3 regions of the Kribbella aluminosa genome follow, and region 2 is predicted to be linked to each of the others. Evidence: riboswitches for the same ligand, from Rfam matches in the RefSeq annotation. Region 2 holds a riboswitch; each other region holds the start of a gene.
The links. Region 2 has a riboswitch for cobalamin ahead of JOF29_RS27100 (ABC transporter substrate-binding protein). Riboswitches for the same ligand answer to the same signal wherever they lie in the genome.
Positions count from the first base shown of each region.

Region 1: it holds a riboswitch for cobalamin, as region 2 does, so the genes downstream of both, JOF29_RS34090 (CbtB domain-containing protein) here and JOF29_RS27100 (ABC transporter substrate-binding protein) in region 2, are expected to answer to the same signal.
Region 3: it holds a riboswitch for cobalamin, as region 2 does, so the genes downstream of both, JOF29_RS38935 (SCO2322 family protein) here and JOF29_RS27100 (ABC transporter substrate-binding protein) in region 2, are expected to answer to the same signal.

Region 1 is NZ_JAGINT010000002.1:2,668,948-2,672,741, reverse strand. Features, by position in the region: gene JOF29_RS45695 ((2Fe-2S)-binding protein) at 1-341, opposite strand, end outside; gene JOF29_RS34095 (CbtA family protein) at 338-1,183, opposite strand; gene JOF29_RS34090 (CbtB domain-containing protein) at 1,195-1,422, opposite strand; cobalamin riboswitch at 1,460-1,605, opposite strand; gene JOF29_RS34085 (methylenetetrahydrofolate reductase) at 1,629-2,558, opposite strand; gene JOF29_RS34080 (metal ABC transporter permease) at 2,555-3,400, opposite strand; gene JOF29_RS34075 (metal ABC transporter ATP-binding protein) at 3,397-3,794, opposite strand, start outside.
Region 2 is NZ_JAGINT010000002.1:1,192,547-1,196,340, reverse strand. Features, by position in the region: gene JOF29_RS27105 (FecCD family ABC transporter permease) at 1-901, opposite strand, end outside; gene JOF29_RS27100 (ABC transporter substrate-binding protein) at 915-1,937, opposite strand; cobalamin riboswitch at 1,964-2,149, opposite strand; gene JOF29_RS27095 (hypothetical protein) at 2,204-3,166, opposite strand; gene JOF29_RS27090 (MFS transporter) at 3,192-3,794, opposite strand, start outside.
Region 3 is NZ_JAGINT010000002.1:3,725,456-3,729,249, forward strand. Features, by position in the region: gene JOF29_RS38925 (ABC transporter ATP-binding protein) at 1-219, opposite strand, end outside; gene JOF29_RS38930 (energy-coupling factor transporter transmembrane component T) at 216-1,301, opposite strand; gene JOF29_RS38935 (SCO2322 family protein) at 1,201-2,010, opposite strand; cobalamin riboswitch at 2,114-2,236, opposite strand; gene JOF29_RS38940 (hypothetical protein) at 2,236-2,445, opposite strand; gene JOF29_RS38945 (aldo/keto reductase family protein) at 2,442-3,452, opposite strand; gene JOF29_RS38950 (DUF3043 domain-containing protein) at 3,492-3,794, opposite strand, start outside.

The sequences.
Region 1 (3,794 bases), 1.5 Mb from region 2:
AGCGGGAACGCTCCGCCGAGGATCGGCTGCCAGTGGAGCTGGTCGAGGGCGAGGATCGGGACGCGGCGCTCCAGTACGGCGGATGCCAGCGCCGGTGAGATCAGGCGGGCGACCAGGCCGAGGTGGGTTACCGATGCGGCCACGCGTACTTCGATCGCCTCGGTTTCCTGGCCGCTCACCGCGCCCAGGTAGGCCCGCGTCTGGGCGACGCGGTCCTCCAGGACCGACGGATCGTCCACGATCTCGGACATGCGGCGCCAGGGCGGCTCCGGCGACGGGTCGGTGTGTTGCGCGACTCCGAAGAACGGTCCCAGGCCGGCGATCCGGTCGAGGAGTGTCACACCGTACTCGCCACCGGGGTGGCCGTCCGCGGCCGGAGCAGGCGGTCGGCGAGTAGGCCGAACACCAGGCCGATCACGCCCCAGAGCAGGACCTGCGCGCCGACGGAGTACAACCGGAACGCGTACAGCCGGTCCGCGTCGAAGCCCGGGTACACGATCGTGCCCTTGTCGTCGGTCAGCGGCAGCGGGGTCTCCGTCGCGTGCCGGCCGTACTCCTGCACGTTGGCCGCGAGCTGCCCGAGCGACGGCAGGACGGCCATCAGGACACCGATCACCACGACGTACGCCGCAATCGCCAGCAGAGTCGCGTTCCAGTTGCCGAGGCGCGGCGTCAGGCGCTTGCCCAGGGCAACGGCACCGACCAGGAGGACCAGCGAGCAGAACACCATCAGCAGGTAGAGGTTGCCGCGGTCGTGGATGGTCTCCTCGTGGCCGATCGCCGGCGGGTTCGCCGGGTACTTCAGGAACGGTACGAAGTAGATCCCGAGGAAACCGCCGACCGCGACCAGCATCGCCAGCGTCCGCGGCCGGAGCTTGCCGACCCGGCCGAGGCAGATCGTGTACGCGACCGCGAACAGCGCGCCCATCGCGATCCCGAACAGGATCATGCCGAGGCCGATTCCGACGTTCGCCTGCAGCGTCCGGCTGAACAGGTCCGGCTCGGCCGCCTCGACCGGCAGTCCGGCCGCCTTGTCCAGGGTCTGCTGGGCGGCGGACCGGCCGCTCTCGTAGTCGATCGCGGCCTGGATCTGCGGCTCGGCGAAGATCCGCGCGAACACGAACGCGACCAGGCCACCGGCTCCGCCGGCCAGCAGGCCGCGGAGGATCAGTTGCCGTTCCATATCAGTGGCAGTCAGTGGCAGGGAAAGCCGAGGAAGTGCCGCGCGTCGTGCACGAACTCGTGGATGTGCATGTCCTTGCCGAAGATCGAGTACGCACCCTGGTCGACGCCGATGAAGTAGTACGCCAGGAGCGCCAGGACCGCGGTACCGACCAGCCAGAGCACGGCCTTCGACACCGGAAGAACGATCGTGGTCGACGTGGTCGTCGGTACAGTCGTCTGGGCAGACAGATTACTCACGTGAAGCCTCCTTCAGGGGATCCTGCGTCCCGCTACCAGTGGAGCGTCGCGACGGCGAAGTATCTGACTCGCCGGCACCCGAAGGCGACCGGCTCACAGTGGCGCGACCGTGCCGAATTCCCATCGGCTTCCTTGCGCCGTCACTGTCTGGGAGCGTACGGATCCCGCCCCGGCACGTCAACCGAACCGCTCAGCGACCGAACCGCTCAGCCGACGAACGTGCGGAGTTCCTTGACCAGGTTGATGCTTGCGTCGTTCTCGATCCGGCGGGTGGAGACGCTTTCGACGTTGAAGCCGAAGGGGAGGTCGCGGTCGCGGCAGTACGTCGAGAGGGTGCGGGCGATCGTGACGCAGTGGGCGTACGAGTCGGCGACCGGGTCGGTGGCGTGGACGAGTTCGTTGCGGAGCCAGCGGGGGACGCGGACGCCGAGCCAGGCGAGGAACTCCAGGGTCTTCACCGAGCCGCAGATCGAGAGCGTGAACACGATCGGGACCGGCTCGACGTTCCGTTCGCGGCAGAGGTACAGGTAGTCGGAGGCCAGGTCCATCGCGGCGCTGACGTCGTAGATGACCTGGGTGACGAAGAACGAGCATCCACTGTGCTGCTTCCGGAGCAGCCGGTGGTGCTCGTCCTGGCGGGACGAGTGCCGCTCGGGGATCGTCACACCGCCGAGCGGCAGCGCCGACCCGGACCGCTGCCACAGGTCGTACGCGGCGGGCAGCGTCGTTCGTACGTCGGCGGAGCTCGTCGGTGCGCCGACCATCACCGTGCCGAGCTGGTCCGAGGGACGCCGTACCCACGAGTCCAGCTCGGCCTCGCTGTACTTGCCGACCGAGCGGTACACGATCGTCGGCCGGTCCCACCAGGACAGGTGGTCGGCCAGGAAGTCCGCCGGGTCCATCGTCGGGCTGAACGGGAACGGCCGCTCGTCCGGCGTCCGCTGTGCCTCGTCGTCGATGTCGTAGAGGATCAGCGCATCGATGTCGAGCTGCTCGAGCCGGGTCCGCGTCACCGCGGTGAAGCGTTCGAGCGCGTCCGGGGCGATCGACTGCCGGGGCGGCGTCATCCCGTACAGCAGCAACTCCGTGCCGCGCCCGCTCCGGAGCAACGCCGACAGATCGGACCGATGATTCACCGAGCCAGCTTAGAGGGCGCCAGGCGGCACAAGACGTAGATGGTGAACGAGATCGTGGTGATGTACGGGCTGATCGGCACCGAACTGCCTGCGGACAGGAGGATTCCGCCCACGGACGCGGTGACGGCGAACGCGATGCTGAGCAGCGGGACGACGACCGGTGACGACGAGACCCGGAGGGCTGCGGCGGCCGGGGTGACGAGGAGCGAGAGGACGAGCAGCGCTCCGACGATCTGTACCGAGACCGCGACCGCGAGGCCGAGCAGGATCATGAAGACGATCGACAGTACGCCGACCGGGACACCGCGCGCGGCGGCGACGTCGGCGTCGGTGCTTGCGAAGAGCAACGGTCTCCAGACCAGGACCAGTCCGACGGCGACCACGACGGAGATCGCGATCAGCGACTTGATCTGCGGGTCGTCGATCGCCACGATCTGCCCGGTGAGCAGGCCGAACTTGTTCGCCGCGCGCCCGTGGTACAGGCCGAGGCACAGGATGCCGAGCCCGAGGCCAAACGGCATCAGCACCGCGGTGACCGAGTTGCGGTCCCGCGCACGAGCACCCAGTACGCCGATCAGCAGCGCCGCGACCAGCGATCCGACGAGCGCCCCGGTGACGACGCTGACGCCGAACAGCAGCCCGGCCGCCGCGCCGGCGAACGACAGCTCGCTGACGCCGTGCACCGCGAACGCCATGTCGCGCATCATCACGAACACCCCGATCAGCCCGCCGACGACGCCGAGCACGACGCACGCGATGATCGAGTTCCTCAGCAACGGCAGCAGTTCCCCGTACCCGGAGAAGTTGAAGATCTGCGACCAGATGCTGTCCAGGGCGATCATCGCGCACCGGCCTGTTCGGGATGGTGGTACGGGTCGTGGTCCGGCACGCCCGCGACCAGGATCCGCCCGTTGTGCCGGATGACCTCGACCGGTGCGTCGTACAGCTCACTCAGTACTTCGGTGGTCAGCACCTCGTCCGGCGTACCGATCCGGAACCGGTGGTTGGCGATGTAGAGCAGCCGGTCCACCTTGTCCAGGATCGGGTTGATGTCGTGGGTGACGAACAGTACGCCGAGGTCGAGCCGCCGGCGGGCGTCGTCGACGAGATCGCTGACCAGCCGTTGATGCGGCAGGTCCAGCGACAGCAACGGCTCGTCGCACAGCAGCAGCCGCGGCTCGGCCGCCAGCGCCTGCGCGATCCGCAGCCGTTGCTGCTCACCGCCCGACAACGACG
Region 2 (3,794 bases):
CGACCTGCAGCTCGGCCGGCCGCGCGACCACCCGTCCGACGATGTCGGCGAGCAGCAGTACGACGGGCGCGAGCAGCATCGACCACGGCAGGATCCGGCGCTGGTCCGGGCCGACGACCAACCGCGCGACCTGCGGTACGGCGAGCCCGAGGAAGCCGATCGGTCCCGCGATCGCGGTCGCCGTACCGGCCAGCACCACGACCGCGAGGCCGGCCAGTACGCGGATCAGCAGCACCCGGGTACCGAGCGCCTGGGCCAGGTCGTCGCCCAGCGCGAGCTGGTTCAGCGACCGCCCCAGCACCAGGGCAAGAACGATGCCAAAAGCAACGAACGGCACGGCCTGGGCGACGATCCCGTGGTCGGCCAGCGACAACGACCCCACCACCCAGAAGCGGTACTCGTTCAGCGTCGACAGGTCCAGCAGCGTCGCCGCCGACGTGACCGAGCCGAGCAGCGCGGAGATCGCCGCACCGGCCAGCGCGAGCTTCACCGGCGTCGTACCGCCGACCGCGCCGACCAGGTAGACGGCCACCGTGGCCACCAGCGCCCCGCCCATCGCGAACCAGACGTACCCGCTGAGGCTGTGGATGCCGAACAGCCCGATCGCCGCGACGACCGCCACCGCGGCGCCGGCGCTCACGCCGAGGATCCCGGGGTCGGCCAGCGGATTCCGGGTGACGCCCTGCATGACCGCTCCGGACAGCCCGAGCGCGGCGCCGACCAGCAGACCCGCGACGGTCCGCGGCAACCGCAGGTACCGGACCACGCGGTCGCTGTCGCTGCCGGTGAAGTCCGTCAGCGCCCGGTACACCTCCCCCGGCCCGATCCAGCGGTCGCCGACGCACAGGGACAACACGACGACGACCGCCAGTACTGCGACCAGGCCGGCGGCCCGCTTCACTTGACAGGGCGTGTCACCAGACACGCCCTAGATCGGGGTGCAGGATGTGGCCGAGGTTCTCCGTCGTGTAGGCGCCGCGGACGCCGGCCGAGTGGTTGGCGAACAGCCACGGGACGACGTGCTTGGAACGCACCGCCTTCAGATTGGCGAACGCCGGATTGGCGAGGATCTTGTTCACGTCCGGCTGCGAGGCCGCGGGTGTCAGCGAGGCGTCACAGCAACCGCTGATCAGCACGTAGTCGGGGTCCCGCTTGATGAACTCCTCGACGCTGATCTTCACGTTCCGCTTCGAGGTCAGGTCCGCGAACGCGTTCACGCCGCCCGCCTGCCGGATCAGCACGGTGCCGAAGTCCGGGCCGCCGGACACCGTCATCCCGCCGCCCTCCAGCCCCGGGCGGATGATCGCCACGGTCGGCCGCGGCGCGTCCTTCACCGCGTCGGAGACCGCGGCGATCCGGCGCTTCTGGTCGGCGATCACCTGCGCGGCGCGGTCCTCGACGCCGAACAACCGGCCGAGGTCGCGCAGGTCGGCGTACACGTTGTCCATCGAAACCGTCGCCGGGTCGATCGCCTCGTCGCCCTTGCCGTCAGCGGTCGGGCACAGCGGGCTGAAGATCCAGGTCTGCACCCCGAGGTCCGCGAGACCCTTCCGGCTGCCGAAGCTGGCGTCGCTCCCGGCCGCGCTGAACACGTCGTTGAACCCGGACAGCACGAAGTCCGGATTCAGGCTGAGCAGCTCCTCGCGGCTCGGCAGGTTCTTGAAGTACTTCGCCTTCGACTGCGCGGCGGTGTACTCCGGCAGCACCTGGGAGTCGAGGTACGCCGTACCGACCAGGCGGTCCGAGATGCCCAGCGCGTGGGCCAGCTCGATCGCCGGCTGATACGCCGCGAACACCCGCTTCGGCGGGCCGTCGACGGACACGTCGATCCCGCAGTTCTTCACAGTGGTCGCGCCCGGGCTCTCGGCGGCAGACGGTGCACAACCGGCCAGCAGCGAAAGCGACAGGGCAACAGCAAGCACACGTACTACGGCCATGGCGGACCGCTCCTCCAGCACCTCGTGGACGGGTCAGCGCCGTGGCCGGTCTCCTGGCTGACGGGATACCGCGATCGCCGGTCGAACCTTCCCAGCCGCAAGCGGCCAGTGGTCTCCCCGAGGGGAACATCCGGCGAACATCCCGATCACAGTGGCGAGGGCCGCGCCGGTACTACACCGGCTTCCCGAACACCACGGCGCGGCCACCCTAACACCCGCGACCGGGTCGCAGGTCGGGCGTCTCAGCGGGAGTCTCAGCGCGTGTCTCAGTGCGTGTAGAGCGAGGACAGCGCGAGCGCGAACTGGGTCATCAGGTCCGGGTTGATCGCGCGGGCCGGCAGCGGGACCAGGTCGACGAGTTTGTCGTCGCCGACCCGGATCGTCGTCCGGCCGGTCGCGGTGTCGATGTACCCCTCGTCGCCGAGCGGGATCGACTGCGAGGTCGCGGCCTTGCCGAGCGGTGCCATCAGCGCCTTGGCGTCCGGCTCCCGGCGGACCGTCGAGTACAGCACGCTCGTGCCTGTCACCCAGCCGCACACCGGGTCGCCGACGAGGGTCTCACCGTCGCGGCGGGCCGTCGCCGGCACGCCCATCACCTGCTCGGCCGCGGCCGATCCTGCATCGCACTCCGGCCGGGTGATCTCCAGCGCCGGCGCGGGCAGCCCGGGCGCCTGCCGGGCGACCTCCTGGCCGAGTACGACGTACTTCGCGAGCGTGGCGCGGGGACCGGAGATCTTGTACAGCCTGCCGTCGAGCAGGAACACCACGAACGTACTCGTCCCGTACCCGCCCTCGCCTAGGTTCGCGGTCACGGCGGGCTCGCGCCCGTGGGCGGCGTACACCTTCCGGGCCGCCGCCAGCGTCGCCGCCGTTGCCTGCAGCACCGAAACCCCGATCCGCAGCACCGGTCCGTTCGCTGTGGTGCCGAGGCTCAGCTGACAGACGTCGTACGCCGGGATGTCGAGCTCGGCCGGCGGGTTCTCGCGCTGGATTCGCACGACCGGCACGGCCAGCGTGGTCCGGACCAGGGTCTCGTCGATCCGCAGGCACACCGTGTCGGCGGGCGTCGCCGACGCGGTCGGTGACGGCGTGTCCGAGGGCGTCGCCGACGGGGTGTCGAACCCGCTCACCGAGACCAGCGGCGGCACGCTAGGCGCGGTCTCCTGCCCGTGACCGCCACACCCCGCAAGCAGTACGACGGCCAGCCCGGCGGCGATCAGGGTACGCATGATGAACTGAGCCTAGGACATGCCCTCAACCGGCGGCGCGGAGCTCTCTTTCGCGGACGGCGTGTTCGTCGGTGCGGGCGTCGTACCGCCAGAACTCGCGCAACCAGACCGAGGTCGCGACCACGCCCGCGACGCACAGGATCCCGCCGCTGACGATCGCGGTCCGGACGCCGGTCAGGTCCGCGACCAGCCCGGAGCGGGCCTGACCGCCGAGCGGGCCGAGCGAGTAGCCGAGCATCTCGATCCCGGCCAGCCGGCCGCGCATCTCGTCCGGGATGGTCTGGTTCCAGATCACCGACCGGAACAGCACCGACACCATGTCGCAGGCGCCGGCCAGCGCGAAGAACCCGATCGCGAACCAGATGTTCGGCGCCAGCCCGGCGATCCCGACCGCGGCACCCCAGCCGATCGTCGCGAGGACGACGGCCCGGCCCTGATGGTGGACATGTTTCGCCCAGCCGCTCGTCAGCGAAGCGCACATCGCCCCGATCGCCTCCGCGCTGTACAGCAGCCCGAGCAGCTTCGGCTCCTTCAGCACGACGGTCGCGAACGCGGGGAACAGCACGATCGGCATCGCCAGGAACATCCCGACCATGTCCACCAGGTACGTCGCCAGCAGGTCCTTGCG
Region 3 (3,794 bases), 2.5 Mb from region 2:
GCGGGTGTCCCGCCCACCGACCAGCACCCGCCCGGCGAGCGTGCCGCCGGTGAAGTGCGGCACCAGCCCGTTGATTGCCCGCAGCAACGTGGACTTGCCGGACCCGGTGCGGCCGATCACCAGCGCCAGCTCACCCTCCGGCACCGTGAAGCTCACGTCCCGCAGGGCCGGCTGGCGCGCACCGTCGTACGTCACGGTCACCTGGTCGAACTCGATCATGCCGCGTCCTTCTTCAACGGTGGCGCAGTGAGGGCGGGCGCCAGTCCGATCAGTACGCCGACGGCTGGCAGCACCGGGACCGGTGGGACCACCAACGGCCCCGCCAGCAGCAGGCCGTCCACACCGCGGACCGCTGCGGTCACCATCGCTCCTGCAGCGACCGCACCGGCCGCCACGACCAGCCACTCGGGCAGGGCCCACGGGTCTGGCCGGTACCGCGTCCTGCTGACCCGTTGGCGCCCTACGGCCATGGCCGCGACCGCGAGGAGTACGCCGACCACGAGCGCGCCGGCTGCGAGTGGAAACGCCATGGAGTCGGTCAGCAACGCGTAGACACCGAGCAGGATCCCTAGCAGGCCCAGCAACACGCATAACGCTGTGAGCCGACGCTGACTACGAGGAGCCTGCGCCGTACGCCCGTACCCGCGGGAGTCCATCGCAGCCGCCAGCTCCACCGACCGGTCGAGGGCACCTTCCAGCACCGGCATGGCCGTCGTACGGAAGGAGGCACGCGTACGGCCGCGCAGTCGGCGTGCACTGCGGATACGGCGGCCGTCCGTCACGAGCTGCGGTGCGAAGGTCAGTGCCACGACACAGGCGACGCCCATCTCGTACAGGGCCCCCGGCAACGACTTCAGCAACCGCCGTGGACTGGCCAGGGCGTTGGCCGCTCCGACGCAGCACAGCATCACGGCCAGTTGCCCGCCGTCGTACAGAGCGGTTATCAGTGCCTCTGCCGTCACTTGACCGCCGAGCTTGACCCCGGCAGCCCAGCCAGGCAACGGGACCTGCGGCAGCGTGAACAGCACCGTGTTGCCCTGAGAGCGGGTCGACAGCAACGCCTGCAGGACCACACGGACCGCAATCACCAGCAGCCCCAGCTTGAGGAACGCAGTGAAGCTGTGCGCCCATGGTGCATCGCTGCGACGCGCAGCCACGACAAAACCGGTGACGGCGAGGATAAGAACCAGCAGAACCGGGTTACGCGTCCTGCTGGCCGCTACAGCCATGCACAGCGCCCACAACCACCAAGCCCCCGGGTGGAGTGCCCGGGGGAGCGTGAGGTGGTGGACGGCGCGCATCTACTTGGCTGCGGTACGCCGACGGTTGATGAACAGCCCGCCGCCGGCCAGGAGCACGACCACGACGATCGCGATGATGATGCCCGTCCACGGCGTACCGCTGTTGCTGCCGGAGGTCGACGCGGCAGGGGCAGGGGGCCGCCGAGCCCACGGCGGACTTGATCTCCAGCGTCACCGGGGTGTCGGTGGCCGGGACCTTGATGTTCTTCACCTGGTCCCCGCAGCCCTTCGCCGGGTACCCGCTGATACCGCAGGTGAGGCCCTTCTCGATCCGGTCGGGTCCGGCCGCGGCCAGGATCTGCGCGCCGGTCGAGGTCGTGGCGGTCACCACACAGGTCCCGGTGGCCAGGCCCGGGGTCTCACCGGAGACGGCGTCCTCCGGCGTACCAGGATCGACGACCAGGGCCACGCGCGTCTTGCCGGTCTCTGCCGGGGTCTTGCCGCAGACGGCGGCGAAGTCACCCGAGGCCCGCGGTACCCGCGGCTTGGCGCCGCCGAGGGCGAACCGCCAGCCCTCCACCGACCCGTCGGCCGGCACGACGGCGTCCGGCCCCTTCTGTGCGAAGGCCCACTGGCCGTTGCTCCACTGGTAGTAGCCCCAGAAGCGGTAGCCGTCCTCGGCCCTTGCTGAAGTTGCAACGGCCCCAGCAAGCAGGAGACCCGCCAGCAGGCTGAGGACCAGTCGTACGGTCCGGCGATGTGCAGTCATGATGAGTCCTCGGTCGGGCCGCAGCCCGGTGGAGGAGGTCCCGCCTGCACCGGCAGGGTAGGGCTCCACCCGCGGACCACGGCGGGTAGTTGAGCCTGACCGCCTGCGTCACAGTGTTCCGGCTCGCCACCGAGATCGGTGGCCTACGGTTGCGGGTCAGCGCCGGACTTCGACCGGCTTCCCTGTGACGCAGGCGTGTGGTTCGACCGAAACTCTACTCTGTGCTCATTCGGCGGACGACAAACTCATCGGCCCGTACACCTCGCGGCTGTCCTCCAGCAGGAACACCTGAGCGACGCCGCGGTCGGCCAGGTCCCGCCAGGTCTCGCCCAGCCAGCTCTCGGCGTCGCCCTGGGCCGAGAACTCCGCGCCGCCGACCTCACCCGGGTCGACCAGCGCACCGGTCGCGGTCTCGAACCGCCAGCTCCAGCTCACGAGTTCGGCCGCTTCTGCGGGGAGTTCTGCGCGGTCTTCGCCGGATCCTTCTCGACGATGTGGCCGAGCACCTCGTCGATCCGCTTCAGCAGACCCTCGTCCAGCGTCACGCCGGAGGCCTTGACGTTCTCGGTGACCTGCTCGGGCCGGGAGGCGCCGATGATCGCCGAGGCGACGTTCGGGTTCTGCAGTACCCAGGCGATCGCCAGCTGCGACAGCGACAGGCCGACCTCGGCCGCCAGCGGCTTCAGCTCCTGGACCCGGGTCAGTACGTCGTCGGTGAGGAACCGCTTGATGAAGTTCGACCCGTTCGCGTCGGTGGCCCGGGAGCCCTCGGGCGGCTGCTGACCGGGCAGGTACTTGCCGGTGAGCACCCCCTGCGCGATCGGCGAGAACACCACCTGGCTGATCCCGAGCTCCTCGGACGCCGGGACCACCTCGCCCTCGATGACCCGCCAGAGCATGCTGTACTGCGGCTGGTTCGAGACGAACGGGATCCGCAGCTCGCGGGCCAGCCGGTGGCCCTCCTGGAGCTGCTCCGCGGTCCACTCCGAGACACCGATGTACAGCGCCTTGCCCTGCCGGACGACGTCGGCGAACGCCTCCATCGTCTCCTCGAGCGGCGTCTCGGTGTCGTACCGGTGCGCCTGGTAGAGGTCGACGTAGTCGGTGCCGAGCCGCTTCAGCGAGCCGTTGACGGACTCGAGGATGTGCTTGCGGGACAGGCCGGTGTCGTTCGGCCCGCCCGGACCGGTCGGCCAGTACACCTTGGTGAAGATCTCCAGCGACTCGCGGCGCTCGCCGGCCAGCGCCTCGCCGAGCACCGACTCGGCCTTGGTGTTCGCGTAGGTGTCGGCGGTGTCGAACGTCGTGATGCCGGCCTCCAGGGCGGCCCGGACGCAGGCCTTGGCCTGCTCGTTCTCCACCTGGGAGCCGTGCGTCAGCCAGTTGCCGTACGAGATCTCGCTGACCTTGAGACCACTGTTGCCCAGATAGCGGAAGTCCATACCCCGACCCTACTTGCCCGGGGTCAGGAGGCCAGCATCTCAGTGCGGCCGTTCGCCGCGCTTCACCATCGGCTTCGGCAGCCGCCAGCGGCGCATCTGCATGGTCCGCCGGACCGCGTAGAAGCCGATGCCCTTGGTGGACTCCTTCGGGAACTTGATCCCGATCTGCTTCTTCACCCCCGCGGTGAGCAGGAGCCAGTCGCCGGCGATCAGCACGATCATGAACAGGAACAGCAGGTTCACCATCCCGGCCAGCCACGGGAACTGCGGCGAGAACACCACGCCGACCAGCGACACCACCAGCAGGATCGGCAGCGCGAACTCCATCACCGAGTACCGGGC